2 regions of the Lysinibacillus sp. NPDC096382 genome follow, and region 2 is predicted to be linked to the other one. Evidence: predicted binding sites of a transcription regulator. Region 2 holds the regulator's gene; the other holds the start of a gene.
The links. Region 2 encodes Rex, which represses fermentation and respiration genes when NADH is low (regulators of the CRP and FNR family bind a similar motif). Its sites were predicted from a motif close to TTGTGAAATATTTCACAA; they were not measured.
Positions count from the first base shown of each region.

Region 1: ACIQZA_RS18430 (cytochrome ubiquinol oxidase subunit I) is a predicted target of Rex. The motif match lies at 5,918-5,935, and genes of this name have one in related genera.

Region 1 is NZ_JBIWFC010000015.1:26,980-48,532, forward strand. It holds gene gatC (Asp-tRNA(Asn)/Glu-tRNA(Gln) amidotransferase subunit GatC) at 586-873, shown strand; gene gatA (Asp-tRNA(Asn)/Glu-tRNA(Gln) amidotransferase subunit GatA) at 898-2,361, shown strand; gene gatB (Asp-tRNA(Asn)/Glu-tRNA(Gln) amidotransferase subunit GatB) at 2,363-3,790, shown strand; gene ACIQZA_RS18420 (thioredoxin family protein) at 4,030-4,590, shown strand; gene ACIQZA_RS18425 (diacylglycerol kinase) at 4,725-5,639, shown strand; gene ACIQZA_RS18430 (cytochrome ubiquinol oxidase subunit I) at 6,185-7,531, shown strand; gene ACIQZA_RS18435 (cytochrome d ubiquinol oxidase subunit II) at 7,528-8,553, shown strand; gene cydS (cytochrome bd oxidase small subunit CydS family protein) at 8,567-8,689, shown strand; gene rlmD (23S rRNA (uracil(1939)-C(5))-methyltransferase RlmD) at 8,865-10,238, shown strand; gene ACIQZA_RS18450 (hypothetical protein) at 10,238-10,426, shown strand; gene ACIQZA_RS18455 (tRNA dihydrouridine synthase) at 10,680-11,669, shown strand; gene ACIQZA_RS18460 (GNAT family N-acetyltransferase) at 11,721-12,644, opposite strand; gene ACIQZA_RS18465 (response regulator) at 12,829-13,041, shown strand; gene ACIQZA_RS18470 (MFS transporter) at 13,285-14,499, shown strand; gene ACIQZA_RS18475 (hypothetical protein) at 14,558-14,680, shown strand; gene ACIQZA_RS18480 (alpha/beta-type small acid-soluble spore protein) at 14,792-14,989, opposite strand; gene ACIQZA_RS18485 (YehS family protein) at 15,195-15,689, shown strand; gene ACIQZA_RS18490 (hypothetical protein) at 15,955-16,149, shown strand; cyclic di-GMP riboswitch class I at 16,380-16,465, shown strand; gene ACIQZA_RS18495 (methyl-accepting chemotaxis protein) at 16,574-18,316, shown strand; gene ACIQZA_RS18500 (SDR family NAD(P)-dependent oxidoreductase) at 18,316-19,068, shown strand; gene ACIQZA_RS18505 (sodium:solute symporter family protein) at 19,093-20,589, shown strand; gene ACIQZA_RS18510 (hypothetical protein) at 21,017-21,553, shown strand, end outside.
Region 2 is NZ_JBIWFC010000024.1:525-12,464, forward strand. It holds gene ACIQZA_RS22715 (hypothetical protein) at 208-543, shown strand; gene tsaE (tRNA (adenosine(37)-N6)-threonylcarbamoyltransferase complex ATPase subunit type 1 TsaE) at 865-1,314, shown strand; gene tsaB (tRNA (adenosine(37)-N6)-threonylcarbamoyltransferase complex dimerization subunit type 1 TsaB) at 1,311-2,018, shown strand; gene rimI (ribosomal protein S18-alanine N-acetyltransferase) at 2,011-2,463, shown strand; gene tsaD (tRNA (adenosine(37)-N6)-threonylcarbamoyltransferase complex transferase subunit TsaD) at 2,463-3,479, shown strand; gene ACIQZA_RS22740 (ABC transporter ATP-binding protein) at 4,158-6,101, opposite strand; gene ACIQZA_RS22745 (redox-sensing transcriptional repressor Rex) at 6,606-7,241, shown strand; gene ACIQZA_RS22750 (twin-arginine translocase TatA/TatE family subunit) at 7,394-7,579, shown strand; gene tatC (twin-arginine translocase subunit TatC) at 7,598-8,419, shown strand; gene ACIQZA_RS22760 (CPBP family intramembrane glutamic endopeptidase) at 8,521-9,285, opposite strand; gene groES (co-chaperone GroES) at 9,460-9,744, shown strand; gene groL (chaperonin GroEL) at 10,016-11,647, shown strand.

The sequences.
Region 1 (21,553 bases), on a different contig from region 2:
AGTCTTCGAAACGACGGAAGGAAATAAGGGTGACGGATAGCCCATCGGAAGTGACGGATAAAAAAGCGAAAGCGACGGAAGGATTCCCCTAAGCGACGGATAAAGTCTTCGAAATGACGGAAAGAAGAAAGGGCGATGAATAGCCCAGCCAAAGTGACGGATAAAAAAGCGAAAGCGACGGAAGGGTTCCCCGGAACGACGGATAAAGTCTTCGAAATGACGGAAAGAAACAAGGGAGACGGATAGCCCATCGGAAGTGACGGATAAAAAAGCGAAAGCGACGGAAGGATTCCCCTGAGCGACGGATAAAGTCTTTGAAACGACGGGAAGCCTCTTGACCCGAGATCCGAGAGCACGGCACACAATCCATGCCCTACTCCCGAAAAGCGAAGTCTATATGAAGGACTTGAAAGGCGGTCCCTAAAGACAACACTTCGTCATAGTAGTGAAAGTTTCTTTATTTTTGGTGAAAGTTGTGATTTTTAATATGAAAAATGTTATGATAATTTGCATGGTTAACTTTATTCAACCCTATTGTCATCGACAAAAACAATGAATTGAGTGAGTATTCGGAGGTGTGGAAAAATGGCAAAATTAACAAAAGAAGAAGTTAAACACGTTGCAAATTTAGCACGTCTTGCAATTACGGAAGAGGAAGCAGAGAAATTTGCTGAACAGCTTGGTAAAATTACAGACTTCGCAGAGCAACTAAACGAGTTAGATACAACGAATGTTGAACCAACAACTCATGTTTTACCACTAGTAAACGTAATGCGTGAAGATGTGGCAACAAAAGGCTTAGACCGTGAAGTAATGATGTTAAACGTAAAAGAACAAGAAGATGGTCAAGTAAAAGTACCAGCTATCATGTAATACTAAAACATAGGAGGATTCCTCATGACGTTATTTGAACGTTCAGCAAAGGAGCTACAAGCTGACATTAAAGCGGGTAAGCTAACAATCGCTGATTTAACAAAAGAAGCATACGAACGTGTGGCAAAGCTTGACGGCAATGTACAAGCTTTCCTTGCTTCAAACGAAGAAAAAGCAACTGCACAAGCAGTTGAAATGGACAAAGTGCCATTTGAAGAGCGTGGACCACTTTTCGGTCTTCCTATCGGTGTTAAAGACAACATCGTGACAGAAGGTTTAGAAACAACTTGTGCTTCTAAAATTCTAGAAGGCTTTATGCCAATTTACGATGCAACAGTAGTTAAAAAGCTACGTGAAGCTGGTATGGTCACTATCGGTAAATTAAACATGGACGAGTTTGCAATGGGTTCTTCAAATGAAAACTCGTACTATAAAACAACAAAAAATCCATGGAACTTAAACCATGTACCGGGTGGATCTTCAGGTGCGTCTGCAGCAGCAGTAGCAGCAGGTGAAGTACCATTCTCACTTGGTTCTGATACAGGTGGTTCAATCCGTCAACCAGCAGCATATTGCGGTGTTGTAGGGATGAAACCTACATATGGTCGTGTATCTCGCTTTGGTTTAGTTGCATTTGCATCTTCTTTAGATCAAATCGGGCCAATTACTCGTAATGTTGAAGACAACGCTCTTTTACTTGAAGCAATTGCAGGATTAGATCCAAACGATTCAACTTCTGCAAACGTTGAAGTTCCAAACTACGCAGCAGCACTTACAGGTGATGTAAAAGGCTTACGTATCGCTGTGCCAAAAGAATTCCTTGGTGAAGGTGTTGGCGAAGCAGCACGCCAATCAGTGCTTGAAGCATTAGAAGTATTAAAAGGCTTAGGTGCTACAGTAGAAGAAGTATCACTTCCTCATTCGAAATACGCACTTGCGGCATACTATATTCTTTCTTCTTCAGAAGCGTCTTCTAACCTTTCTCGTTTTGACGGTATCCGTTATGGTTTCCGTGCAGAAAATGTTAATAATTTGATGGACCTTTATAAAGAAACACGCGCACAAGGCTTTGGTGATGAAGTAAAACGTCGTATCATGCTTGGTACTTACTCATTAAGCGCAGGTACGTATGATGCTTACTACAAAAAAGCGCAACAAGCACGTACACTTATCAAAGCAGACTATGACAAAGTATTTGAAGACTTTGATGTAATCATTGGACCAACTTCTCCAACACCAGCATTTAAAATTGGTGAAAACGTTAATGATCCAATGACGATGTACGCAAATGATATTTTAACAATTCCTATGAACTTAGCTGGTGTGCCAGCCATTTCAATTCCATGTGGCTTTGAAAGTGAACTGCCATTAGGCTTACAAATTATCGGTAAATATTTCGATGAAGCAACAATTTACCGTGTAGCTCATGCTTTTGAACAAGCAACGGAGTTCCATAAACAAGTTCCTCAAATTTGGGAGGGAAAATAACATGAACTTTGAAACAGTCATTGGTTTAGAAGTACACGTTGAGTTAAAAACGAACTCAAAAATCTTCTCATCAGCACCAGCTCATTTCGGTGCTGAACCAAATACAAATACTACAGTTATCGACCTAGGCTATCCTGGTGTCCTTCCTGTACTTAATAAAAATGTTGTAGATTTCGCAATGCGTGCAGCACTTGCACTTAACATGGAAATCGAACAAGAAACAAAATTTGACCGTAAAAACTACTTCTATCCAGATAATCCGAAAGCTTATCAAATTTCTCAATTCGATAAACCAATCGGTAAAAACGGCTGGGTTGATATCGAAGTAGATGGTTACACAAAACGTATTGGTATTACACGTCTTCATATGGAAGAAGATGCTGGTAAACTGTCTCACAGTGGCGACCACTCTTTAGTTGACTTCAACCGTCAAGGTACACCACTTGTAGAAATCGTTTCTGAGCCAGATATTCGCACACCAAACGAAGCGTATGCGTATCTTGAAAAAATAAAATCAATCATCCAATATTCAGATGTTTCAGACTGTAAAATGGAAGAAGGTTCACTTCGTTGTGACGCCAACATTTCACTTCGTCCATATGGTCAAGAAGAATTTGGTACAAAGACAGAGCTTAAAAACCTTAACTCTTTCAACTACGTTCGCCGTGGTTTAGAGCATGAGGAATTACGTCAAGCTGATGTTCTTCTTTCAGGTGGGGAAATTGAGCAAGAAACTCGTCGCTTCGATGAAAAAACAGGTAAAACAATTCTTATGCGTGTGAAAGAAGGAACAGATGATTATCGTTACTTCCCAGAGCCAGACTTAGTTCGTCTATCAATCGATGATGAGTGGTTAGAACGAGTAAAATCAGAAATTCCAGAGCTTCCAGATGCTCGTAAAAAGCGCTATGTTGAAGAATTAGGGTTAACACCATATGATGCAGGAGTTCTTGTTATTTCAAAAGAAATCTCAGACTTCTTCGAGGCTATGGTAGTTAAAGGTGCAGATGCAAAGCTTTCAGCAAACTGGCTTATGGGTGATGTTTCTGCATACTTAAATGCAGAACAAAAAGACCTTAAAGATACTGCATTAACGCCAGAAAACCTTGGGGAAATGGTGAAATTAATCACGGACGGTACAATTTCTTCTAAAATCGGTAAAAAAGTATTTGCTGAATTAGTAGAAAATGGCGGTTCCGCAGCAGAAATCGTTAAAGCAAAAGGTTTAGTTCAAATTTCTGATGAAGGTGCATTACTTGCTATCGTTACAGAAGTTCTAGACAACAATGCACAATCAATCGAAGACTTCAAAAACGGTAAGGATCGCGCTATCGGCTTCTTAGTTGGTCAAATTATGAAAGCTACTAAAGGTCAAGCGAACCCACCAATGGTCAATAAATTATTACAACAAGAAATTGCAAAACGTTAATTGCAATTATTATAGAAGGCCAAGAGAGCAAATTCGTTTTCTTGGCTTTTTATTTTAAAAAATATACATACAAAAGACTCTTTGGGGTATCTATACAAGATAAATGCCTTGCCAAGCAAAACGATATTTGCTGTAAATCGACACTAAAAAATACCAAATTAACACTTAATAGTTGTCTTCAAAGAGTATTCATAGCAAAATATAGTATAGAACATGATATAACTTTAGGAGGTCAATCAATGAAAACTGAACAACAATATTTTGATGATGCGATTTCGATTCAACAATATATGGATAATATGACGACATTAAAAGAGGAAAGCTTCCGTATTTATGATGGCTTCGAAGTGCCACTAAACGATGGTTTTATCGAACTACTAAAGGACAAGCAACCAAAAATTTTAACAATTACTGAGGATTGGTGCGGGGACGCAATGTTAAACAATCCAGTTATTCGTCGAGTTGCAGAGGCAGCAGGGTTAGAAATGCGCGCAGTACTACGTGATGCTGATACAGATTTAATTGATCGCTATTTAACAAACGGTGGCCGTGCAATTCCGGTTTATATTTTATTAGATGATGCTGGGCAGGTTGTTGGGAAATGGGGACCGCGTGCACCAGAATTACAGGAACTAGTAGTGAGTAAGCGAGCTACTTTACCTGATAAAGAAGATCCTACATTTGAAGATGCACAAAAAGCACTATATGCTGAAATTCGTGAAGAGAATATTACGAATAAAGCATATTGGACATTTGTCTATGAGGATTTTAAAAAGCAAGTAACAGCTGCATTACAATAATTATAAATCGTAAGGCTGCATGTCAGAGAATAAGGACATGCCTTACTTTTGTTGACTATTGGAAGCTTAATGCAACATTTAAACGAATAGTTCGTTGAAAGAAATAGAATCTTATGAAGCAAAGAAGGTATGTTATGAAACGAGCAAGAATCATTTATAATCCTACATCTGGGCGTGAAGCGTTTAAAAAGCATCTACCAGAAGTATTGGCAAAATTAGAGGTAGCAGGCTATGAGACATCTTGTCACGCAACAACCTGTGAAGGCGATGCAACCATTGCAGCAAAAAATGCAGTTGAACGTGGCTTTGATATAATCATTGCAGTTGGTGGAGATGGCACATTAAATGAAGTTGTTTCTGGCGTGAGTTCATTTGAGAACCGCCCGAAAGTAGGTTTAATTCCGATGGGCACTACGAATGACTTTGCCCGTGCCGTGCATATTCCGCGAAATATTGAAGCTGCAGTTGACATCATTATTAAAGGCGAAACGTTGCCGGTTGATGTTGGTTTATTAAATGGGGAACGCTATTTCATCAATATTGCCGCTGGCGGACGTATTACAGAGTTAACTTATGAAGTGCCAAGTAAAATGAAAACAATGCTAGGACAGCTAGCTTATTACGTAAAAGCAGTAGAAATGATCCCATCAATTAAAGCTTCCCATATGCGTATCGAATATGATGGCGAAGTGTTTGATGGGGATGCCATGATGTTTTTATGCGGCTTAACAAATTCAGTGGGTGGCTTTGAAAAGCTAGCACCTGATGCAAGTATTAATGATGGCTACTTTACTTTATTAGTATTGAAAAAAGTAAGCTTACCTGAATTTATTCAGCTTGCTGCAATGGCATTAAGAGGCGAGCATTTGAATGATGATCGTGTAATTTATAAAAAGGCAAGTGTCGTAAAAGTATCTACTGAAGATGAAATACATTTAAACTTAGATGGTGAGTATGGTGGAGATGCGCCTGCTACATTTGAAAACTTAAAGCGCCATATTGAGATTTTTGTTCCACTAGCAGATATCCGTGAAGAAGACCGTATGTAATAAACATAAGAAGGGTCTGCTTAATTTAGGTAGAACCCTTTTTAATTTAGGGTGAGAGCCTGTTTAATCGAATTTTTGTGGAGATTAATGGTTTATCACAAAAGTTGTGGATGACTTTTGTTAAAACGTCTACTATGTAAATAAGTTGATTGGTGTGGAGGCTGGGCGACTCCAGTAAAGCCCCAGCCGGAACGGAAATCAACTACGCGTTTTGGTGATGATTCCTATTTAATGGGTTAATCCCCATATATATGAATATTTTCATCCTTTAATTGGTAATGTGAATGAATTAAGAAAAATGTTTGGCAAATGTGCGTATATTACTTGAACAAAATTTGAAACCTTTATAATAGGCCGAAATTCCGGTCCATTATAAAGGTTTTTTTCGTTGCAATAGTGGAAAATGGGGTAGAGATAAGGGAGAGGAAGTGTTGCCTTTGTATAAGTCACAGGAAAGAAAGCTCATTTGGCTAAGCTTTGGTGTTGCAATTATTATGCTACTTTCCATACTTGGAAGAATATTTGGAGGTTAGGGGGGCAATGACATGGTGAATGAATCAGCAGTCTTTTGGAGTAGAGCGTTAACGGAACTAACTTTATCCTTCCATATTATTTATGCAACGATTGGAGTTGGTGTCCCGTTAATGATTATGATCGCACAATGGACTGGGTATAAAAAGAATGATGAGCACTATATTTTAATGGCAAGACGTTGGGCACGAGGTTTTGTTATTACGGTTGCAGTCGGAGTTGTCACAGGGACAGCAATTGGCTTACAGTTATCTTTACTATGGCCGAATTTCATGCAGCTTGCCGGTCAGACAATTGCATTACCACTTTTTATGGAAACGTTTGCATTTTTCTTTGAAGCCATCTTTCTAGGCATCTACCTATATACTTGGGATCGCTTCGATAGTCAGAAGAAGCATATGCTACTGTTAATTCCGGTTGCTGTCGGTGCATCGATGTCAGCTGTGTTTATAACAATTGTCAATGCGTTTATGAATGCGCCACAAGGATTTGATATTGTGGACGGCCAGCTAGTGAATATTCAACCATTTCTAGCAATGTTTAATCCAGCAATGCCGACAAAGGTAGCGCATGTTCTCGTTACAGCCTATATGACATCCGCATTTGTATTAGCCGCAATCGCAGGATATCGTATGCTTAGAGGTTCTAAGCATATATATCATAAAAAATCTTTATTACTACTTATGAAGATTGGTCTGATTTTCTCCATTGCTTCAGCAATTATTGGAGACTTTTCAGGAAAATATTTAGCGGAATATCAGCCAGAAAAACTAGCTGCGGCTGAGTGGCATTTTGAAACGGGAGACAAAGCTTCCCTTATACTATTTGGTGTATTAGAAGGGGAAGAAGTAAAATATGCTATTAAAGTACCTTATGCTTTGAGTGTTTTAGCACATAATAATCCAAATGCTGAGGTAATTGGCTTAGATCAATTTGCTGAAGAAGATCGACCACCACTATATATCCATTACCTCTTTAATCTCATGGTGTTTATCGGCATGTTTATGGCACTCGTTTCACTGGTTTATGTATGCGGGAAAGCACGCGATTGGCAGTTTATTCATTCACGTTGGTTTAGATGGATTGTTGTTGCAGGTGGACCACTTTCTATTATTGCGATTGAAGCAGGATGGTGGCTTGCTGAAGTTGGACGACAGCCTTGGATCTTATATGGATTAATGCGAACACCAGAAGGGGCCACGACGAGTGACCATGTAGATTTAATGATGCTGTTGTTTACAGGTGTGTATGCCGTATTAGGAGTAGGAAGTATGGTAGTTTTAATTCGTATGTTCAAAAAGAATCCAATTGAGCGAGAGTTAGAAGATCGCCATGCTGAAAAAGGCGGTGACATCCTATGACATTAGAGATTTTAGGTATTTCAGTTTTATGGATTTTCCTATTTGGTTATGTCATTGTAGCTTCAATCGATTTTGGTGCAGGCTTTTTTAATGCCTACAGCCTACTAATCGGAAAAAATCACATTTTAACAAATATTATTAAACGTTATTTATCACCAGTTTGGGAAGTAACCAATGTCTTTTTAGTATTCTTCTTTGTTGGGATTGTTGGATTTTTCCCACAAACAGCTTTCTATTATGGAACGATTTTACTTGTTCCAGTTAGTATTTCGCTAGTGCTGCTTGCAATACGAGGCTCCTATTATGCATTTGAATCATATGGCGCACGTGGGCATATTGGTTACACGTTGACGTATGGTATAGCAGGATTACTTATTCCAGCCTCACTCTCTGTTGTATTTGCGATTGCTGCTGGCGGCTATGTTGATATTGCTGACGGGCAACCGGTCTTGAATTATTGGACGTTGTATACGAGCCCGTTTGCTTGGAGTATTGTCGTGCTAAGCATTGCAGCGGTACTGTATATTTCAGCCGTGTTTTTAACTTGGTATGCACATAAAGCTAAGGATCGAGAAGCTACAAATTTAATGCGAAAATACGCACTTGCTTGGGCGATACCATTAATGGTGAGTGCGCTCGGCATTATGTACGAAATGAAATTCATTAACCCTGAAAGTTACAATAACCTAGTTAATTTATGGTGGATGTTTGCCATATCTGCCGTGCTATTTATTATTACTGTAGTGTTGCTATGGATGCGAAAAAATTACGGTCTTGCGGTTAGTTTATTGATTGCCCAATTTGCAGTGGCATTCTTTGCATATGGAATTGCCCAATACCCATATTTACTGTATCCGTATTTAACGATTTACGATAGCTTTACAAGCACACAAATGGCGATTGCACTCGTCATTGCGTTTGTTTTGGGACTGTGTCTGCTTATTCCATCATTGTTCTTGTTGTTGAAATTATTCCTTTTCAACAAAAATTATGTGACAGGAAAAGAAGATAATCACGCATAGGAGGGATACAACTATGACAAGTTTTTTGATTTTTTATGCACCATTTATAGTCGTCATCTTAGGTGTAGTTGCTGCTTTCTGGTGGGCACCTAGAGATTACCATACAGTAAGGAAAGAGGGGAAGAGTCGCGAATAGCGGCTCTTTTTTCTACTCGTGTAAAGGTAATCAGTTTGAGAGCGGATACCAATCTTGTCTTCCTGATCAGTTAGAAGTAGAGCCGACCACATTTGAGCCGTTAATATGAAGCCTTGTTCTTTTGTCATCCGCCTCAACATGCTACAATAAAGAGATTGAAATGGAGGATGTACGAATGTCAGCACCCGTGAAAAAGAATGACCGACTAACAGTTTATATAGAGGATTTAACACATGATGGCAATGGCGTCGCAAAGGTCGATGGCTATCCATTATTTATCCAAGGTGCACTTCCTAGTGAAACGGCGGAAATACATGTTGTAAAAACGTTAAAAAACTACGGCTTTGCGAAGGTCGTAGAAATTCTCGAGCCATCATCAGATCGTGTAGATGCGCCTTGTGAATATTTTAAACAATGTGGCGGCTGCCAATTACAACACCTGTCTTATGAAGGACAGTTAAAATGGAAAGAAAACATGGTGCGTAATGTCATGCAGCGCATTGGTAAAATTGATGCGCCTGTTCTACCAGTGAAGGGCATGGAAGAGCCTTGGCATTACCGTAATAAAGCGCAAATACCTTTCTCCTCAAATGAAGCAGGACAAGCAATTGCTGGTTTCTACAAAACGAAGTCTCATAGCATTGTGGATATGGAGCGATGCTTAATTCAGACTGGAGAAGCGGACGCTATTCTTGCAGGTTTGAAAAAGGAACTAGCGGCAATCGGTGTTCGACCATACAACGAATTATCGCATGAGGGAATGCTTCGCCACGTAGTTGTTCGTAAGGCACGAGCAACTGGTGAAGTGATGGTTGTTGTCGTAACTAAAAAGAAAAAATTCTCGCAAAAAGAAGCCGCTGTTGCGATAATCCAGAAGCTTATCCCGAATGTTACATCCATTATGCAAAACGTTAATAGCGACAAAACGAACGTTATTTTCGGTGATGAAACCGTAAATCTTTGGGGCAAGGACGTTATTATTGATACAATTGGCGATGTTCGCTTTGAAATTTCAGCCCGTTCATTTTACCAAGTAAACCCTGAGCAAACGGAAGTTCTATACAAACAAGCATTAGACTACGCTAACTTACAGGGTGATGAACGAGTAATTGATGCATACTGTGGTATCGGCACAATTTCATTATTCCTTGCACAACAGGCAAAGGCTGTTATGGGTGTTGAAATTGTCCCACAAGCGATTGAAGATGCAAAACGCAATGCAGCACTAAATGGCTTTACGAACACGTATTTCGAGGCTGGGCCAGCAGAGGAAGTAATTCCACGTTGGTATAAGGAAGGCAAAGAAGCGGATGTTTTAGTAGTTGACCCACCACGCAAAGGTTGCGATGAGGCTCTTCTTCAGACGATTTTAGAGCAACGTCCTAAGCGTGTTGTGTATGTGTCCTGTAACCCAGCTACACTAGCGCGCGATCTTCGAATTTTGGAGGATGGGGGCTATAAAACGCAGGAGATTCAACCTGTAGATATGTTCCCGCATTCGACGCATGTGGAGGTTGTTACGGAACTAACTCTAAAGGAGCGATCATAATGGACGCAGCAAAAAAATGGCTCTCTATCCCGAAAGATATCAGAGAAATGCTCGTGAAAAACGTATTTTGTGGCAATTGTGGTGTAACGGCAATTGTGAAGTACACGATACAAGAGGGAGAATATGCCCCTGTATTGAAGGGGAAATGCAAGACTTGTGGTAGGGATGTTGCTCGGGTGATTGATTAGTAAATGATAGAACTCTGAAAGGATGGAGTGAATATTCCATCCTTTTTGTGTAAGCATGGAAGGGTTTTGGTTGAATCTTATGCTTGAATAGAAGAGGTTACTTTTGATATATGTGAATTAAAATACGACTTTCACAAATTATAAATACCAAATGTATTTGTTGATAATCAGTTATTGAGCATGATATAAGTGTAAAAGAAGTAGAACATTTGGCTTCATATTTTTTTATCGAGAGTTTGAAGTTGTATCCATAGTGAGAGGATTTGAGTTTGACATGATAGATAATTTTTGGCGTGACTTACCGCGACCATTTTTTGTACTTGCACCAATGGAAGATGTGACGGATGTTGTTTTTCGTCATGTAGTAAGTGAAGCCGGTCGACCGGACGTATTTTTCACAGAGTTTACAAACTCGGATAGCTATTGTCATCCAGAGGGCATGAAAAGTGTGCGTGGTCGTTTAATTTTTACAGAAGATGAACAGCCAATGGTGGCACATATATGGGGGGATAATCCCGAATATTTTCGTCAAATGAGTATTGGTATGGCGGAGCTAGGTTTTAAAGGCATCGATATTAATATGGGTTGTCCTGTACCGAATGTGGCATCGAGAGGGAAAGGTAGTGGCCTTATTCTGCGTCCAGACGTTGCGACAGAGCTTATTCAAGCAGCAAAAGCAGGAGGACTACCTGTCAGCGTGAAAACACGACTTGGCTTTAAAGAGGTAAATGAGTGGGAGGAGTGGCTAACGCATATTTTAAAGCAGGATATTGCGAACCTTTCTATTCATTTACGTACAAGAAAGGAAATGAGCCAAGTAGATGCGCATTGGGAGCTAATTCCGGAAATCAAAAAATTGCGTGACCGTATTGCACCAAATACGCTAATAACAATCAATGGAGACATTCCTGACCGTCAAACTGGGCTACAACTTGCTGAACAATATGGTATTGATGGCGTTATGATCGGGCGAGGTATTTTTAAAAATCCTTTTGCTTTTGAAAAAGAGCCGAAAGAGCATAGTAGTAAAGAGTATCTTGATCTTTTAAGACTGCAGCTTGATCTTCAAGATCAATATGCGGAAGTACTACCACGTTCAATCTCTGGGCTTCATCGCTTTTTCAAAATTTATGTTAAAGGTTTCCGTGGAGCTGGTGAATTAAGAAATCAATTGATGAACACGAAATCAACAGATGAAGTGCGTGCATTGCTTGATAACTTTGAATCAAACGATGTTGAATGACGAAGGACCGTAGATAGAAAAGAGGGGCAATGAACCCCTTTTTTTTGTTGCCTAATTCAGTTTTGTAAAGTACCTTATCTCTTCTGTATCCGTATAAAAACCGACAGACTCGTATAGAGATAAAGCTGATTTATTTGTAGTTAGTACCATGAGAGTAGCTTTTTGTAGCTGATGAGACTTAAGGTATTTCATAGCTTGTGTAAGCAAAAACTGGGCAATACCGCGTTTCCTCCACGGTCCACGGACATAAACGTCCTCTATTACACCGTATTCTTCTTCTTGCCATGCCATCAGTCCACCAATAATAGCGTCTGTTTGACGTATGACCATGGATGTCCATAGCTTGTTGTTCTTGTATTCAGATAACCTATTTAGACCAAGTGGAGTGTCTGGCCAAATTTCGGCTTCTATATCAAGGTAATCTCTTTCCTCGCTAGAAGTCTCCATCTTCCAGTATGAGAATTGAAATTCTTCTTGTAGTGTTAACGCAGGAATAGGTTTATTCAAATCACGATTCATACGATACAGGCTATTTAGAGGGAGGTAGCCTTTTTGGATAAAAAACTGATTGTTTGCAGTTTCTTCCGAGTCGTTACCAACGCAAAGGATTGTTCCATATTCTTTAGGTAAAGTTTCCTTTAATTGATGTGCTCTTTTGAAAAGATATTGATAGACTTTATCGAGCAGAGCAATGTCATGTTCTCTTTCAGAAATGGTTTTAAGATTAACGTATATAGAGTGGTTATTCTCTATTGAACGACTGGGGGGTACAACGTTAATGATGCTAACTTGCCCCTTAGCGACCATTTTCCCATTTTCAAATGCGCAATAAACGTTACGCCAATTATCTTCGTCTCCGACCCACCAAAATGTCGCATTTTCTTTTGCTGTAACGGATTGGTACAATTCTCCAAGTAAAGGCATGTCTCCATTTTCAAAATTACGTATGAAAATTTCTGTTGATGATTGGCTCAAAATAATCCTCCTCGTAGTATGGGATTTCGCAGTTTAGAAGGTTGGCTATGCGAGTTCCCTGTATCAATTCCATCTATACATTATATATCATAAAATGGTATTATATGTAATAACATTTTTAATGATTCTTTAAATAACTTTTTCTAAAATAGCTGTTACTTATTGCCCAAAAGGAGAATTAACTATGTACAAACTTATGCATATTGAAGACGATACTGAATTAAGTGCGCTTATTCAAGAAAACTTGGAGCGCTATGGGTATACTGTTGTACAGCTTAAAGACTTTTTTGATATAGATGAAAATGGCCTCCTATCTCAACTAAGAGCTAAGGTAATTTTTTCTACTATAAGGCATTGCTATTTCAATAATAATCTTATAAAATGTAGAACAACATAAATGAACGAAATAAATTTCCTTTAATACGGTCCAGAGAGGCTGAAAAGGGCTACTTGATATTTTAAGGCTAATAATATCTTTGATTTGGCATGCCCTTTTGTCCTCTGTGACAGAAGGGCTTTTATTTTGCTTCAACCTCTTTTAATGGAGTCCCGTGAGGCTTCAAAAGAGAATGGACAAGAATTGTATAATCCATTCCCTCAAAAAGAGATCTTTATCAACAGAAACTGGAGGATTGTAAAGATGGATTATCGTAAGAAAACAGTGGTAGCTTCAGTAGCTGGTTTAACGTTGGAAGGGATGGACATTATGTTTATCTCCTTTGCAATGACAATGATTATTTCGGAATTTAACATTGATTTCGCAACGGGTGGGCTCATTTCTGCCGTAACGAATATTGGTATGCTGTTAGGTGGCATTATTTTCGGGGTTTTAGCTGATAAGTATGGGCGGGTAAAAGTGTTTACTTATACCGTCTTGCTGTTTGCAATTGGTACAGCTTTAACTGGGTTAGCAACAACTATTGAACAAATTTATATTTATAGATTTATTGCAGGTCTCGGTGCAGGGGGCGAATACGGCATTGGTATGGCGCTTGTTGCCGAGGCTTGGCCGAAGAATAAGCAAGGAAGAGCCTCTTCATATGTTAGTGTAGGTGCTCAATACGGAGTTATTTTAGCAGCGTTACTAAGTGCCATTATTCTTCCTATTTTAGGATGGAGAGCTTTATTCTTTGTTGGTGTAGTACCTGTCATTTTCGCTTTTATCGTGCGAAGAAATCTTGAGGAATCACCGGAGTGGCTGGCTGCTCAGAAAAATAAAAAAATCGATAAGCAACATGAAAAAGGTAAGTTGGTGCAGCTATTTGAAACGCCTCGAACTTCGATGACGACAATATCATTAATCGTTATGGCAACTGTTCAAATTGCTGGTTACAATGGCTTAATGATTTGGTTGCCATCTATGTTGCAAAAATCTCAAGGTCTATCCGTTTCAAGCTCGGCACTTTGGACAATTAGCACAGCAGTTGGCATGATTATTGGGATGCTAACATTTGGACGATTTATGGACCGATTTGGCGCAAAGCGTGCATTCGGAATCTTTTTACTTACATCTGCATGTGCAGTATTTTTATACGCATATGCCACAGGTAGTATCGCAATTTTATTAGGTGGTGCAATTGTCGGCTTCTTCTCAAACGGGATGTTCGCAGGGTATGGAGCTTTAATTAGTAGCTTCTATCCGGTGCAAATTCGAAGTACAGCAACAAATACAATTTTTAACTTTGGTAGAGCAATTGGAGGATTTTCACCAATCTTTGTCGGCTATATTCTTCAAAGTTATGATATGACGGTCGTTATGATCTATTTAGCTGCCTTATATTGTATTTCCTTTATCGTGATGCTTACTCTAAAAAAAGGGGCAAGCGAGGCTTTACAACCGGTTGAAATTAAATAAATCAATTATGCCTCGGCATAAATTGTGTCTGGAATCGGCTTTGTGCTTAGGCCTGCAGATGTTTTTTGCGCGAAAGCGTAGTGCTAACGCAGCGTCAGCAACTGGTTTTGTCTGTGCGAAAGCGAAGTGGCAGCAACAGCACGATGCAGGTCAGTTAGCCGTTATCGCATGGATGCGATGATTTTAGGCTAACATCCTCTAAGAACCCCTTTCCGATTCCATGACATCCGCCGAACATGAAAGAACGAATGCCAATTTTAAAAAAGGGATTCGTTCTTTGTTTAATTTATTATTATAATAAACCTTTTGAACGTTTTTCAGCCATTTCTACGAGGCGTTTTGTTATTTCTCCCCCGACTGAACCGTTTGCACGAGAAGAGGCTTCTGGCCCTAATTGTACATTAAATTCTTGTGCGATTTCATATTTCAATTGATTAACGGCTTCATGTACACCGGGAACTAGAAGCTTATTTGAACTACGATTAGCCATTTATCTCACCTCCTTGTGATTAGAATGGTCGAGAGTTAGCTAATCATACATGTTAAAAAATAAAATGCACATTCTAAATACTTTAGTAAAGTAACTTTTGGAAAGCTAACTAAAATTGTGAATGTCTCTGCTATAATAAAGTAATGCTTCAATTAGGATAGGATTATTAGAAGCGCTTTTACAGTTAAAAATGGAGGTTTTTAAAATGACGAACAATGATATTTTAATTCGTTTAAGATATGCATTAGATATCAAAAATACAGATATGGTTAAAATTTTTCAGCTAGGTGGCATGGACTATACGAAAGAACAAGTATTGAACATGCTTATTAAAGTTTATGATGAGGAAGAAGCACCAGAAGAATACATTAAATGTAATAATAAAATGGTAGAGGCTTTTTTAAATGGATTTATTACATTTAAACGGGGTCCGCAAAAGCCTAAGCCAGGTCAATCAGAAGGACCACTACCTGTTTCAGGAAAAGAAAGCCCTAATAATATGGTATTAAAGAAAGTGAAGATTGCGTTAGCCTTAACGACTGAGGAGATGCTCGATATTTTATATGATGGAGGCGTTAGCGTTTCGAAAGGCGAATTAGGTGCCATTTTAAGAAATCCAAGTCATCGTAACTATAAAGAATGTGGCGATCGCTTTGTGAGAAATTTTTTAAGAGGGCTGACAGATAAGTATAGAAATTAAAAAACGTTAACTCTGAATTGTCAAGTGTGAATTTCAATGAAAAACTAATGGATCAATGATTAACAAAGCAACTGCAATTTTGCAGTTGCTTTTTCGTGAAGAATTTTACGTAAAAATACTCGCTGTGATAAAAATATTCTGTAAAAAGCGCATTTTCCTTAGTTGAATATAGTTGACAATTTATGGCGGAATTGTGTACACTGAAAATGACATAAAGTTGTCACAAAGAGGAAAAATAAATGTTCACGAACAGAGGGGTGCTTTTATGTTTGGTTTAAACATTTTATTAGTTGCTTTCGCATGTGTTACAATCCCACTTGTTGTTGCTTCAGTGATGTTAGACATTTTTTATGCAGAAAAGAAACAAGTTCGTTTTTCATTACGCCGTACATCTATGTGGTATTCCTGCATGTTTGCTTTATCATTTATACCATCGGTCTTATACATGACACTAAAATAGATATATCTTTAATTTGAATAATCATTTAGGGGTAATTGATTATTTAAAATTATAGTAGCAGCTACAATATTGCGTTGTAGCTGTTTTTATTTGTTATGAAGAGAATTGTGGATAAGCTGAGAAAAATAAGTAATATTATTCATTTTATACTAATAGTAAAATAGTAAAAAATATGTGAATTTTAACCTGGTAACATTGACTACTTTTACCCATTGTGTTAATTTGAGGAGGAAAAAGATGGGCAAATCTACTGAAAGGTAGAGACGCAAAGCTACAGATCTAAGGTAATAAATACTATGATGGCTGAGCTGCAAAGGAGTACTAGTTAGGTACATATATTGCTAGTCATATTCTTTGATGCCTGTTTCTTTTGAAATAGGTTATTTTTTTTGCCCAAAATACGATCAAGGAGGAAGTAATAATCATGAAGTTGTTTAAAAATGTTTCATTAAAAAACAAACTTTTACTAACGGTTTCTATTATTGTTTTGCTTCTAATTGCTATTATTACTACACAAAGTATTAGAGAATTAAACAATCGAATGTCTGTTGATTTAGAGCAAGAGTTGAAAAGTGTTGGTTTATTGACAGCTATGAATCTTGATAGGAATGATGTTAAAGATTTATTGACTGAAAAGGGAGAGACTAACGCTAAATTTAAAAAAATTCAAAAGCAACTCGATAAGATTCAAGAAGAACAAGGGATCATGAGTTGGAGCTATATTTGGGATGTGAAGGACGCAGATGGTGTTAACCCGATCGGCTATACATCTAATTTGAACGATGTCTATGAAGCGGGTGAAATCTTTACTGATTTAGCAGATGAACATGTAAAAACAGCTAAATTGGCAATTAAAAATGATAGCACTGCTGTAACTGATATTTTCGAAGATCCTTATGGTTCATGGCGAACTGTGTTTACCCCTATTAAAGATGACAATGGCAAGCTCATTGCTTTATTAGGTATTGATTATTCTGCGGACTACATAAATACGATCATTAAAACAAGTGTCATAAAACAAATCGTTATAGCTGTTATTGGAATTTTACTTCTATTAGTTTTACTCTACATAATTATTGATCGTCTATTAAAACCACTTAAGAAAGTAGTGAACGCTGCAAATCAAGTAGCGAATGGAGAATTAATAAATGTAGATTTAGAAATAACGAAGGACGAAATCGGAAATTTATCTAAATCTATTAAAACGATGGTTTCCAATTTACAACATATTATTTTAAATATTAGAAATACATCTGACAACGTTTCTTCTGCTGCTAATCAGCTAACTGTTAATGCAGCAGAAACATATAACAGCTCAACTACTATTGCTCAAGACATGGGACAAATCACGCAAAACGCTGAGGCTTCAATGGTTATGACTGAGGAAACAGCTGCTGCTATGGAGGAAACAGCGACAGGCATCCAGCAAATTGCTGACTCTGCTAATACGGCAGCCGAATCATCTATTTCTGCTTCTCAAGCTTCAGAACGTGGAAATCATGTTGTTCAGCAAGTCATTGCACAAATGGAGTTGATTAATGATTCTGTTGAACAAATCGGTACAACAATAAACGGATTACATATCAATACGAAAAAAATTAGCGATATCGTAAATCTTATTACAGCCATAGCAGATCAAACAAATCTACTAGCATTGAATGCGGCAATCGAAGCTGCTAGAGCAGGAGAGCATGGGAAAGGCTTCGCGGTTGTCGCTGATGAGGTTAGACGATTAGCGGAACAATCATCACAGTCTGCAACGGAAATATACAATTTAATTAGTACAATTCAAGCTGATTCAAATGCCTCTATCACTGTTATGGAAAAAGGTAAAGAAGATGTAAAGGCTGGTATGGAGTTTACAAACGAAGTAGGGGAAATCTTTAAAGAAATTCTCACTTCATCAGAACAAGTTGCCAGTCAGATACGTGAAATTTCAGCTGCATCTCAACAAATTTCAGCTTCTTCGGAGGAAGTAGCAGCATCTGTCAATAATATTAAGCAATCTGCGGAGCAGTCATCTGAATTCTCGGCGAATGTGTCAAATGCAACACAAGAGCAATTGACGACCATGCAAGAGGTGAAAGAAGCATCTTCTTCATTAGGAAAAACAGCAGAAGAATTGCAGGTACTTGTAGCAAAATTTAAATTGGAGAACGATCAATAATGGATATTAATTTTAAAGGAAAAAATGTACTAATTACGGGTTCAAGTAAAGGAATCGGCAAAGCCATTGCTTTGGGCTTTGCCGAGCAAGGGGCTAATATATGTATCAATTATATTGGTGATGATAACGAGGCAGAGGAAGTTCGTGCGCAAGCAGAAAAGTTTGGTGTACAAGCTATAAAATGTAATGCAGATGTATCGAACTCTCATCAAGTTCAAGCTATGTATCAATATATGGACAAACAGTTAGGCGAAATTGATGTTCTTGTCAATAACGCTGGGTTCGCACAGGCTTCAAGCATTACGGATTTAACAGATGAGCAGTGGGATAAAATGATCAAAGTTCATCTATATGGTTGTTTCTACAATTGTCGAGAAGCAGCAAAAAGAATGAAAGAACGAAACAATGGAAAAATTATTAATATTTCTTCTGATATTGGTAGTTTAGGTTGTGAGGAATTTACGCATTATTCTGCTGCAAAGGGCGGTATTAATGCATTTACGAAGGCTTTGGCACGAGAGTTAGCACCTTCGATACTAGTCAATGCAGTAGCTCCTAGTGGTACATTTACAGACATCCTAAAGGAATTTGGAGAGAATTATGTAGAGGAAGAGTCTGCTAAATATCCGTTAAAACGATTAGCTCAACCAGAAGAAATCGCAAAGACCGTGTTATTTTTAGCTTCAGAAAATGCGAATTTCTATACGGGTCAAGTATTAACGCCAAATGGCGGAGTCGTTATGAACGGTTAATGTGAAAAACTGAGGAGCAATACTATGTTAAATATAATCATCTTTAGCTTATACTTAATTTTTATTTATTACATTGGATATAAAGGATACAAACGGGTTAATACTGCGGAGGATTTAATTGTTGCTGGGTGGAGCATGCCTTTATCTGTTGTCACAGGAAGTCTAGTGGCTGCCTTATTAGCAGCCCCATTCTTCTTTGCAGCGGTAGGCTCTGGTTATACAAGTGGCGGCTTTGAAGGTTCAGCGACAATGGGTGGTTTAGGGACTTGTATGATTCTTGGAGCACTCATTTGGACGAAGCCATTACGTAGATTAAAGGGCTGGACATTAGCAGATTACTATGGATTAAGATATGGCAGTAAAAAGCTCGGTGCTTATACAGGCGTCGTAATGGCGATTGCCTTTGGTGTCTTTAATGCTGCTGCGTTAACAGTTGGTGGCACGTATATTATTCAGCAGCTATTACAAATTGATTTCGTTCCAGCAGCATTACTTTTTGTATCATTAACTGCCTTATATTCTGTAATTGGGGGCCTTTGGGCTGTAGCCTATACGGAAATTGTTCAGGGGGCACTGGCAGTAGCGGGTATAGTAGGGATCACAATTTTTATCTTATTCTATTACCCTGATGTAACATTTAACCCGGAGTGGTGGAATATTAGTGAACTCTTCAATAAGGCTGGAGCAGAGTTTTGGACACTATATCTTGTGTTAGCACTTGGTGATATTCCGGCAGTGGACTTAGGACAAAGGGTAGCCGCGGCTAAAAGTCCAAAAGTAGCTCAGCGCAGTATGATTATAGCTGGGACTATTATTATCGCTATTAGCTGGATTCCGGGTATGCTAGGAGAAGCGTTCAAAACGATTTATCCTGGTAGTACAAATCCAGAGACATTGATGCTTGCCTTTGCTCAAGGATATTTCCCACCGTTATTAGCAGCCATCTTTTTAACAGCAATGGCAGCGATGGGGATGTCTACTGTAGCCGCGTGTTATGTTGCAACTTCAGGAATTGTCACGAAAAACATTTATTTAGACTTTATTAATCGTAACCCAGATCCTAAAAAACTGTTAAAATTTTCAAGACTTATTATTATTTTAAGTGCTTTGCTAGGTTTAGTTTTAGCGGTCAGCTTCCAGAAAGTCATTGATTTAGCCTACTTGGCATGGGATATTGTATTCGTAACAATTTTCTGGCCAATCGTTTTAGGGCCGTTTTGGAAGCGAGTAAGTACACCTGCAGTTTGGGCGAGTATATCTGTCGGGTTAGTATATTACATTATTACATCTTTAACACATGTGCCTAGTCTTACTATCCAATCAGAGGGGTTTTTAGGTTTATTAAATGAGCTGTGGCAGGCACCTGTTTTCTCAGGCGTTGTGATCACAGGTATTACAATTGTTATTGTTAGTTTGATTATTCCACCTTCGCAACATGTTCTCGAGATGCATAAAATTGAAAAAGATAAGACTTTAGACAATGTAGGCAGTAAAGAGGAATTAAAGGAACATTCAAATTGATAATTATTTATAAATAAAAATGGAAACATGAGGGCATTGATTTTTAATGCCCCCATGTTTTTTTATGCGGACAACAACACTAGCTTGTTTTGGCAAAATAAAGTACTTCGGGAATGGATAAATTTTACCAGGGGAATGTTGTGAAATTTATTGTTACAAAAAATTAAAAAGTAAGTTTTCACATAGAAAATTATTGTCTGAGGAGATTACAGCAGGCGTTGTGGAAATAACGATGCTTGCTAATAAGGCTGCAAAGGTAAGAGAGAGTGGATGGAGCAGTAAAGCTACAATCAAGATAACCTCCATTTTAATGGCAGAATAACTGGTCCCATAGAAATTAAGAATGAAAAGATAATCGTTAGAATAAAATTTCTATTAACATGGATGAAATAAACCTATCGATTATCTTTTTGAGGGTGGGATATGGATGAAAACCTTTTTTCTTGTATTTCTAGGAATGACCTATTTATTATTAGCAAAGTTAGTCGAAGCGGCTATCTTTAGCAACGTCTATTTTTTAATTGGTTTAGGAGTATTAATAGCAGGAATTATTCGATATGTTAAAGAACGATATATCTATAACAATAGATTAAATGAAATGAAAGAGGCTAGTGAGGAGGAGCTTATGGCTATCCCTCATACGCATTGCATCATCTCAAATGATTGTTTAAATGCTTTATTACTAAATGAACTAACAAATACACTTTTTCTCGTAAGTAGAGAAGATTTAGAAGAAGATTTGATTACAAAAGAAATCTCATTCAATAAAATATATGAAGTTGCTATAGTGGAGGACGAAATGTATATTGCTAGGACTAGCAATAGTTTAATAAGTAGTTCATTACTTGGTGAAGATCTGGATATAGAAGAGGAATCCGATGATGAGGACCCTGAGGATAACGCTGTGTCTCAATTGACGTTGAAAATTGTAGCTGATAACTTATCTGATCCTATTCTAGAATAT
Region 2 (11,940 bases):
TTTAGAATAATTATGCCTCGGCATAATTGCGTTTAGAATTGGCTTTGTGCTTGCACAAAGAACCCCTTTCCGATTCCGTGAAGCCCCAACACTCATATCGAAAAACTCGTTAGCAAAGGTCGTTGTATGTGTCAACAAACTGAACGCTATTATAGGGTGACTATTTTTTATCGATTCCTCTCGTGATGGAATTTGGAGGTGTTTAGCATGCGAAATTATTTTTACATAAAACGTTTGAATATAAGCTTACTCATAGGTGCTATTGTAATACTAGCAGGCTGTGGAGATCCTATTTTAGACATAGAGGAGTCCAATGCGTACCACTGGCAGAAAAATATGAATGAAGCCGAATTTGAAAAATTAAAAGAAGGCATGTCATATATGGATGTAGTAAAAATTGCAGGGGGAGCAGGGGACATGATAAAAAATGATCAATACCGCTGGAATGATGAAATACTTATGACAAAAACCTATATAGTACGATTTAAAGATGATAAATTGGTTGATAAAAAGGTTAGTGAGGTAAAGGAGCATAAAAAATAAGCACGTTTTTTATAAGCGTGTTTTATTTTTATTTAGCACATAAATTAGTATCGTCAGCGATAATTAAGCCTAGGCATAATTGTTTCAGGCTAATGACGAAGGCTAATTTGCATAAGTTTTAGGACTCACCTCATGATGAGCATCAGCTTGGAGTGAAAATCTCCTTTGTTTATTTGATACAAAATTTATAATTTTTTGTCGACAAGCTGCAACAATTACGCCAAGGTGTAATTGTTTTTTTGAAATCCATTGGATGTTTTGAACATTTACGCTTGTTTCGGTAAACTAGAAGTAATGGAGCTAGGAGAGGAAAAAGAGATGATGTATGAAAAAATAATGAATTCACTTGGTGATACTGAGAATTTTGCGTTGAAACTAGCAAGCTTACTAGAAGCCCAAGATACAATTACATTAGAGGGTGATTTGGGCGCTGGTAAGACGACATTTACGAAAGCATTAGCGAAGGGACTTGGTGTGATGAGAACGGTCAATAGCCCGACATTTACGATTGTTAAGCAATATGAGGGGCGTTTACCATTTAATCATTTAGATGTTTATCGTTTAGCAGAAAGCGATGAGGATCTTGGATGGGACGAACTATTTTATGGTGATGCGGTGTCAGTTATCGAGTGGGCTCATTTGATTGCACAGGATTTACCACAGGAGCGTCTTGGAATAGAAATTTACCGGATCGGAGAAAATCAACGACGATTTGTATTAACACCACTTGGAAAGCGATATGAGGCATTATGTGAGGAGCTAATGAAATGATTTGGTTAGGGATTGAAACAGCGAATGCACCACTTTCTATTGCTGTAATAAAAGATGGGAAAGTGATCGCGGAGATTGTACAAAATATTAAATTAACGCATTCAGCAGGTGCTATGCCAGCTATTGAAGAAGTGCTAGCAAAGGCTGGCATAAAGCCAAGCGAGTTGGATGCGATTGCTGTATCAGAAGGACCTGGTTCTTATACCGGTGTACGAATAGGTGTGACGCTTGCTAAAACATTAGCATGGACATTGAAAAAGCCTTTAGTTGGAATATCTAGCTTAAAGTCATTGGCCGCAAATGCAGCACTATATGATGGGTTTATTTGTCCTATTTTTGATGCGCGAAGAGGCAATGTCTATACGGCCGTTTATAAAGGTTGTGGGCTTGAAACAATTATAGAAGATTATCACGATCATATAGATGGCTTGTTAGAGCGTTTACAGGCTTTAGAGGCGCCGGTTTTATTTGTTGGAGCCGATGTAGATGTTTTTTGGCATAAAATCGTAGAGGTAATGGGTGAGCGAGCTCAGCGTACGCAATTTAGCAATGATTTACCACGAGCAAGTGAAACGATTAGACTAGCTACTAAAATGGAGCTACCAAGTGTGGATGCAGTTCATCATTTTATTCCGCAATATAAACGCATTGCAGAGGCGGAGGCAAACTGGCTAAAGGAACAAAAGGAGAAGGCTCATGAGTAGTGATGTAACGTATCGTAAAATGGGATCTGATGATGTACCAGCAGTATATGAAATTGAGCTTGCTACATTTCCTACACCATGGACGTTAGATTCCTTTTACTATGAAGTGCACGAAAACCAGTATGCATATTACTTGCTAGCTGTGGATGAAGATGATCGTATTATCGGTTTTTGCGGAATGTGGATGGTTATAGACGCAGCGCAAATTACAAACGTTGCCGTTATAGAGGCTGCTCGAGGTCGCGGCATTGGTGAAGGATTAATGCGAGAGGCTATGCGTATTGCTAGAGAGCATACTATGGAAGTCATGAGTTTAGAGGTACGAGTAACAAATACAGTTGCTCAAAATCTTTATCGAAAGCTTGATTTCCAAGATGGCGGTATACGTAAAGGCTATTATACAGATAACGGGGAGGATGCCCTTGTCATGTGGGTGAATTTATGATGGAAGATCGAATGATATTAGCAATAGAATCGAGCTGTGATGAAACAGCAGCGGCGATTATTCGAAATGGTTCTGAAATTGTTTCAAATGTAGTTGCATCTCAAATAGAAAGTCATAAACGATTTGGTGGGGTTGTGCCTGAAATTGCATCTCGTCATCATGTTGAGCAAATTACAGTAGTTATAGAAGAAGCATTAGCACAGGCAAATATGAAGCCAGCTGATTTAGATGCTGTGGCAGTTACAGAGGGCCCTGGTCTTGTAGGTGCACTGTTAATTGGGATTAATGCCGCGAAGGCCTTTGCGTTTGCTAATAATTTACCGATTGTAGGTGTGCATCATATAGCTGGACATATATATGCTAATGCACTCGTGCAACCAATGGATTTCCCATTGTTAGCACTTGTTGTATCAGGTGGCCATACAGAGCTAGTTTATATGAAAGAACATGGCTCTTTTGAAGTCATCGGTGAGACGAGAGATGATGCAGCTGGTGAAGCTTATGATAAGGTTGCGCGTGTTTTAGACTTACCATATCCAGGTGGTCCGCGAATTGATAAATTAGCACATGAGGGAGATGAGGCTGTATCCTTCCCAAGAGTGTGGTTAGAGGAAGATTCTTATGATTTTAGTTTTAGTGGCTTGAAATCAGCGGTTATTAATTATAAGCATAATATGGACCAACGCGGTGAAGAAATTTGTCCGACTGCCGTTGCCAAAGGGTTTCAGGATAGCGTAGTTGAAGTATTAACGGCGAAAACATTACGGGCAGCTCGCGAATATAACGTGAAGCAGGTTATTGCAGCGGGTGGTGTAGCGGCAAATAAGGGTTTGCGTACATCACTTGAGATGGTATTTGCTGAAGAAAACATACCATTTTTCGTGCCACCATTAAAGCTGTGTACAGATAATGCCGCTATGATAGGGGCTGCAGCAACACCTATGTTTGAAGCCGGTATTCGAGGCAATTTATTAATGAACGGTCGCCCTGGAATGGAGTTAAAATCCTGGGTATAACTTTTTCTGGGTGTCATGAAATCGGAAAGGAGTTAATAAAGGATATTAGCCTAAATTCATCGCATCCTTGCGTAACGCTAACTGACCTGTATTATGTCGCTGACGCTGCGCTTTCGCGCAAAAAACATCTGCTGCTGCCGCTGCGTTAGCACTACGCTTTCGCGCAAAAAAATATCTGCAGGCCAAAGCACAAAGCCGATTTCGGACTGAGGCATAATTGATTATAGAAAAAGAGGCGTTTTAGATTTGATTCTAAAATACCTCTTTTTGCTTTTGTGAAAAAATTGTTGAGAAAATAGTATCTATAAGAAAATTTGAATCCGATCAGTTGACAAATTTTTCAGAAAATTATCCACAGGTAAGGTAGAAATAAAACAGCGAACATCCGTACTTATGCACAAAATGTTGATAACTTGTGCATAACTTGTGATTATTCAATATATAGTAGCCTATTTTGCACAAAATAATGTGAATAAAATATTTTTGAGTTGTGGACAATGTGGAAAAGTCTGTTGATATGTTGGTATTACTAGATTTATAGTGTGTATAAAGTTGTGGGCATTTTTTGTCGAAAAATAGCACTTGACCAATATATATGAAAAATCAACGCGAGTAAAGTAAAAAGCCATGTGACTAGGCACATGGCTTTATAAGTTTTATCCCACCTCAAGAGAGATGTTATAAAATAATATTTTCAAGTTCTTCACTTAGCTCGAGCCATTCCATTTCGAATAACTCATACTGTTCCTTAGCAGTTGATAATTCCTCTTGAAGTTGTGTAATTTTTTCGTGGTCTGTGAATATCTCAGGATCGCAAAGAGCTTCTTCTAAGCGAGCTATTTCAAGATTTACTTGCTGCATTTTCCCCTCTAGTTCCTCAAGCGTGCGTCTAATTTGGCGCTCCCGTTTTTTAGCCTCTTTATCAATTTTAGAGGTAGAGATCTTCTCAGATACAACAGCTTGTACTTGCGGTTGAGCGGCAGCCTTCATTTGTGCAATTTCCAATAGTTCTTGTTTCTTTTCAAGATAATAATCATAGTCACCTAAGTACTCAAAGGAACCATCGCCGGATAGTTCGATTACTTTAGTAGTGATTCGATTGATGAAATATCGGTCATGCGATACAAATAAGAGCGTTCCAGGATAATCGATCAGTGCGTTTTCCAGTATCTCTTTACTATCTAAGTCTAAGTGATTGGTAGGCTCATCGAGAATTAAGAAATTTGCCTTTTGCATCATCAACTTAGCTAGTGCAAGTCTAGCCTTTTCTCCACCAGATAAAGATGACACGATTTTATCTACATCATCGCCACTGAATAAGAAACGGCCTAGCACCGTGCGAATATCTTTTTCATTCATTAAAGGCCATTCATCCCATAGCTCTTTTAGCACACTTTTATTGCTCGATAGCTTGGCCTGCTCTTGATCGTAATAACCAATTTGAACATTTGTACCATAGCGAATCTCTCCAGAGAGTGGTAGTAAATCTTTGACGATGGTTTTTAATAAAGTTGATTTACCAACACCATTGGGTCCAACAAGTGCAATACGGTCTTCTCGGAAAGTGCGCAATGTGATGCCGCTTGATATTTTCTTATCACGATAACCTATAGCTAAGTCATCAATAGATAATACATCGTTTCCACTTTGGCGCTCAATTGTAAAGCCGAAGCTTGCTGATTTTTCATCACCATCAGGGGATTCCATCCATTCTGTTCGCTCAAGCATTTTACGACGACTTTGTGCCATTTTAGTAGTAGAAGCACGAGCAATGTTTTTTTGAATAAATTCCTCAAGCTTGGCCTTTTCATCTTGCTGACGTTCATAAAGCTTCAAATCACGCTCATAATTTTCCGCTTTTTCATCTAAATAGGCACTATAATTGCCTGTATATTTTGTGACGCGATGACGAGAGACTTCGTAGACAATGGAAACAACCTGGTCTAAGAAGTAGCGGTCATGGGAAACAATTAGAATAGCCCCTTCATAGCCTTTTAAATATGATTCCAACCAAGAGAGGGTATCAATATCTAAATGGTTAGTAGGTTCATCGAGTATTAATAGATCAGGTTTACTTAACAGAAGCTTAGCAAGCGCTAACCGAGTCCGTTGTCCCCCTGAGAGTGAGCTAATTGGCTTTTCGTAATCATTAGGATAGAACTGCATGCCATGAAGCACAGAACGTGTATCAGATTCATATTGATAGCCACCTGCATCTTTAAAATTATGCTGCAAATGATCGTATTCAGACATTATTTTTGCATATAAAGTAGGGTTTTCATAAACAGCAGGGTCGGCCATTTGTTGTTCTAATGATCGGATTGCCTGTTCTTGGGTAATAAGCGGCTCAAAAATTGTCATCATTTCATCCCAAATCGACAATGTTGAGTTTAATCCAGCATGCTGCTCTAAATACCCAATTTGTATACCTTTAGGGATAATAATATCGCCAGAGTCATATGACATTTGACCAGCAATTATTTTAAGTAAAGTGGACTTACCAGCACCGTTACGACCTACTAATGCAACGCGGTCACGATGTTGAACCTCTAATTTTACGCCACTTAAAATTTCATCTGCAATAAAGGATTTATATAGTTGATTGACCTGTAAAACAATCATTCTTGACACCTCAATTCTACCTTAGTGTAATGGATGTGCGATTGCCTTGCAATGTCGATGCTTTACTTATTCCAAGCTGTCATGTAAGATTGAAACGATTTCTCTTTAGTTAGTGGCGTAAAAGCGCCATTAACTAAAGGGAAATCCTCCAGTGAATATAATAAACTTAGAAATATTAAGCATGTATCATAAATGGTTCATCACCAAAAGTTGTGGATGACGTTTGTTAAAATGTCTACTATGTAAATAGTTGATTGGAGTGGAGACTGGGCGACTCCTCGGGGATCAGCGTCACAGATGAGACCCCTGCAACGCAGTGAAGCGGCTCATCGGACGCCCCTAGGAAGCTTTGCTCTGTAGCGAAAGCGAAGTGTCAGCTACAAATGTTTTCTGTGCGAAAGCGAAGCGTCAGCTACAAAGCGCCCAGTCGGAACGGAAATCAACCACACGTTTTGGTGATGATCCTTATAAATAGAATTTGATACATTATAAGGAGGAAAAAGTTTGAAACAAGAATTAAAAATTCCACAAGCCACTACGAAAAGACTTCCTCTCTACTATCGATTTATCCAAAACTTTGCACAAGAAGGCATGGAACGTATTTCGTCGAAGGAACTGAGTGAAGCAATGAAAATTGATTCTGCAACTATTCGCCGTGATTTTTCTTATTTTGGTGCTCTTGGGAAAAAGGGATATGGCTATGATGTGCAGCATCTCTTGAAATTCTTTAGTCAAACGCTCGATCAACATGAAGCCACAAAAGTAGCGTTAATTGGTGTAGGGAACTTAGGTAGTGCTTTATTAAAATACAATTTCCAAAAAAATCATAATACCCATATCGTTGTGGCATTTGACTCAAAGGCCCCGAAGGAAGGGAAGATGATTAGCAATATTCCTGTTTTTCATCCTGATTTATTGGAAGAAAAGTATGCAGAATATGGAGCGGAGCTTGCAATTTTAACAGTTTCACCACGCTCTGCACAGAAAATGGCTGATAGATTAGCGGTGATGAACGCAAAAGGAATTTTAAACTTTACGCCAGAGCGTATTACTGTACCAGATAAAATGCAACTTTTAACAATCGATTTGTCGGTAGAATTGCAGGCACTCATTTATTTAATTCGTAATCAGGAAGAGTGATAATTGTACATAATTTAACTTCTTTCAGTGAATGTTTTTTGTACCGAATATGAGATAAAATGAGAGAATGACGAAAAACTTTCACATATTATTAGTTAGCAAAATGGCGAAATATGCGTTAAAATGATGGATATAAAGAGGAGGTGGCTGTAATGGGTCCAATAGGTCCAATGAGCCTCATTATTATCGGAATTGTCGCATTACTAATTTTTGGTCCTAAGAAGTTACCAGAGCTAGGTAAAGCATTTGGTTCAACATTACGTGAATTTAAAAATGCTACAAAAGGATTAGCCGACGAAGATGATGATGACAAGAAGAAGAAAGAACTAGATAAGTAAAGTTAGGATGTTTGAGGAATGAATCCAAAAGATCTAACTGTTATTGAACATATAGAAGAATTAAGAAAACGGCTTTTCATTGTTGCCGTTTTCTTTGTTCTCGCTATGATTGCTGGCTTTTTTGTTGCGAAGCCGCTTGTTAAATATCTTCAAATTACTGGAGAGTCTTACAATATAGAACTTCATGCGTTTGATGTAGTAACACCACTGGCAATTTATATCCAAGTTATTTTTTTAGTATCATTTATCCTATCTTCGCCGGTATTGATGTACCAATTATGGGCTTTTATTAGCCCGGGACTTAGGGACGTAGAACGAAAAGCAACCTTAAGCTATATACCGTATTCATTTTTATTATTTTTAGCAGGGTTATCCTTTTCATATTTTTTACTATTCCCTTATGTCATAAAGTTTATGATGAATTTATCAAACGAATTGGAGATTCAACAAACGATTGGCATACATGAATATTTTTCGTTTTTATTTAAGCTTACAATACCCTTTGGTTTCCTTTTCCAATTGCCGATAGTAGTCTTGTTCTTTTCACGCATTGGGATTCTATCTCCTGAGTTACTAATTCGTATTCGTAAGTATTCATACTTTGGTTTATTTGTATGTGCTGCTCTAATCGCACCACCTGAATTAGCTTCACACTTAATGGTTTCAGTACCGTTATTTATTCTTTATGAAATTAGTATTATGATTTCTCGTGTTGGCTATAAGAAATACTTAAAATCAGAAGAAATGCGATTGAAGGAAGAGCAAGAAGCTGAGCAAAAACGCCAGGTCGAAGAGGCACTTGAACAGCAACGACGTCAAATCGAAGAATTAAATCAATAATAATAGAAGCTCGATGCCTATTAATAGCATCGAGCTTTTTCGTCGTTATAAATAGCTAGGTTCAACTAGAAATCGGCGGTATGCAAAAATTTCACTGATTTTTATTGCATTTTTTCTAGTTGTTCAAGAAACTTTTGCAGTGGTTCGGCATACAATTGTACAAGCGTCACAAAACCATTCAGCATGACGTGGGCGATAATGGACGTCCAAATGCGTTTTGTTTTGTGATATAAGAAGGCAAAAATCAATCCGCAAATTGTATAAAGCAAGATATGTCTGAAGTCGAAATGAATAAGTGCAAAGAAAATGGCACTTACTATACCAGCTATCCAGAAATTGGTCGTTTGGACAAGCGATCCGAAAATAACACGGCGGAAGACGAATTCTTCTAATATTGGCCCAAACACGACAATCGCTAATATCGCAATAGGAGCGCCTTTTGCAATAGCTACAATATCAGCTGTGTTTTGCGATCCACCTTGGATACCGAATACAGCCATTTCGATAGCTGCGCCAATCATTTGGCCGATGAAAACTAAGAAGAAACCGATAATTCCCCACATAATTGACAGAGGTATAGTTTCTTTCTTTCCTTTATAAATATCCCAAAACGCTTTATCGCGGGATGTTAGGAGTAAGCTTAAAATTAACGCAATGGCAAAGCTAAGTGCGATATACCAGCCTTGAGTAAGCGGGGCAGCCTGCCCACTAGGTAAACCAGTTGTACTCATAACAAGCTTATGAAACGGTTTTGCCAGTAATATCCCCGATATTTGCATGAGGATATAAATCAGTAAAATATAAAGGGCTGTTTTTTTATGTTTATTTATTTTTTGAGAATTGTTCACAGTCAAAATCCTTTCCATTCATTATGCTACCTTTCTATTGTAGAGGAATATGGAAAGAAAACAAAATTTTTCGAAGTTCTGACTTGCAAAAAAAAGTGTGATTGATTATCATAATAATTGTATTAGCACTCGACTAGATAGAGTGCTAATAAACTTTCAAGTATATATTTAATTAATAGGAGGTTGTTTCACTTGTTAAGACCACTAGGAGATCGTATTGTAATCGAACTAATCGAGGTAGAAGAAAAATCTGCATTCGGTATTGTACTGCCAGACTCTGCAAAAGAAAAACCGCAAGAAGGTAAAGTTGTAGCAGTTGGGACGGGTCGCATTTTAGAGAACGGGCAACGTGTAGAGCTTGACGTAAAAGTTGACGACCGCATTATTTTCTCTAAATACTCTGGTACAGAAGTTAAATATGAAGGTAATGAATACCTAATTTTACGCGAAAGTGATATTCTTGCAATTATTGAATAAATTAATACTTTTAAAGATTCATTACCAAAAGTTGTGGATGGCATTTTTAAAAACGTCTACTATGTAAATAAGTTGATTGGAGTGAAGGCTGGGCGACTCCTTAAAGCGCGCAGTAGGAACGGAGATCAACCATACACATTTTGGTGATAATTCCTTTTAAAGTAAATGCCTAGTAATTGTCACAAATAGATGGCAATGACTGTATGGCGAAATTTCTATAAATATATTGATGAAGCTTAACGAATATTCCATTTCAGGAGGGTAAATTCAAATGGCAAAAGATATTAAATTCTCAGAAGACGCTCGTTCATTAATGCTACAAGGTGTAGATAAATTAGCAAACGCAGTAAAAATTACATTAGGGCCTAAAGGTCGTAACGTAGTTTTAGAAAAAAAATTCGGTTCACCACTTATTACAAATGATGGTGTAACAATTGCAAAAGAAATCGAGCTAGAAAACCCATTCGAAAACATGGGGGCAAAATTAGTAGCAGAAGTTGCTTCTAAAACAAACGAAATCGCTGGTGACGGTACAACAACTGCAACAGTATTAGCACAAGCAATTATTCGTGAAGGTTTGAAAAACGTTACAGCTGGTGCAAACCCTGTAGGCATTCGTAAAGGGATCGATAAAGCAGTTGCAGCAGCCCTTACAGAATTACACGCTATTTCTCGTCCAGTTAGCAACAAAGACGAAATCGCACAAGTTGCGGCTATCTCTGCTGCTGATGATGAAGTAGGGCAATTAATCGCAGAAGCAATGGAACGTGTGGGTAACGATGGTGTTATCACAATTGAAGAATCTAAAGGCTTCACAACTGAGCTTGATGTAGTGGAAGGTATGCAATTCGACCGTGGTTATGCATCACACTACATGGTAACAGATACAGATAAAATGGAAGCGGTATTAGATAACCCATACATTTTAATTACTGATAAAAAAATTACAAACATTCAAGAAGTATTACCATTATTAGAACAAGTGGTACAACAAGGTCGTCCACTATTAATCATCGCTGAAGATGTTGAAGGTGAAGCTCTTGCAACACTTGTAGTGAACAAACTTCGTGGTACATTCAATGCTGTAGCGGTTAAAGCGCCAGGGTTTGGTGACCGTCGTAAAGCAATGCTTGAAGATATCGCAATTTTAACAGGTGGTCAAGTAATTACAGAAGAATTAGGCTTAGACCTTAAATCAGCTGATATTACATCACTTGGTCGCGCTGCGAAAGTTGTTGTTACAAAAGACAATACAACAATTGTAGAAGGTGTTGGCGGTGCAGATGCAATCGAAGGCCGTATTGGTCAAATCCGTGCTCAGCTTGCTGAAACAACTTCAGAATTCGATAAAGAAAAATTACAAGAACGCCTTGCAAAATTAGCAGGTGGTGTAGCAGTAATCAAAGTTGGTGCTGCAACAGAAACAGAACTAAAAGAACGCAAACTACGCATTGAAGATGCTCTGAACTCAACTCGCGCAGCAGTTGAAGAAGGTATCGTTTCAGGTGGTGGTACGGCACTTCTTAACGTATATGCAGCAGTTGAAAAAGTTGCAGATGCAGAAGAAGGCGACGTAGCAACTGGTGTGAAAATTGTTCTACGTGCTTTAGAAGAGCCAGTCCGTCAAATCGCAAACAACGCTGGTCTTGAAGGCTCAATTATCGTGGATCGCCTAAAACGCGAAGAAATCGGTGTAGGCTTCAACGCTGCAACAGGCGAATGGGTAAACATGATTGAAGCGGGCGTAGTAGACCCAGCGAAAGTAACTCGCTCCGCTCTACAAAACGCAGCATCTGTAGCAGCTCTATTCTTAACAACAGAAGCAGTTGTAGCAGACATCCCAGAAGCAGCTCCAGCAATGCCAGATATGTCTGGTATGGGCGGCATGCCAGGAATGATGTAATCTACGGCTCCAGCCAAATAAAAATCACTTCTCCATTTGAGAAGTGATTTTTTATGTTTAGCGAATATTTATTAGTGAATCGCTGATAGAATATGGATAATCGCTGATAAACCACCGACAATCGCTGATAAAAGCAGTAAAATCGCTGATAAAAACAGCAAAATCGCTGATAAACTCCCAACAATCGCTGATAAACCACCGACAATTGCTGATAATAAGCTTGTTAGCAGCGAAACTTTATGGTTTAGCGGCGTTCTTTGCGTGGTTGGCGGCGAAACTCAAAGTTTTAGCGG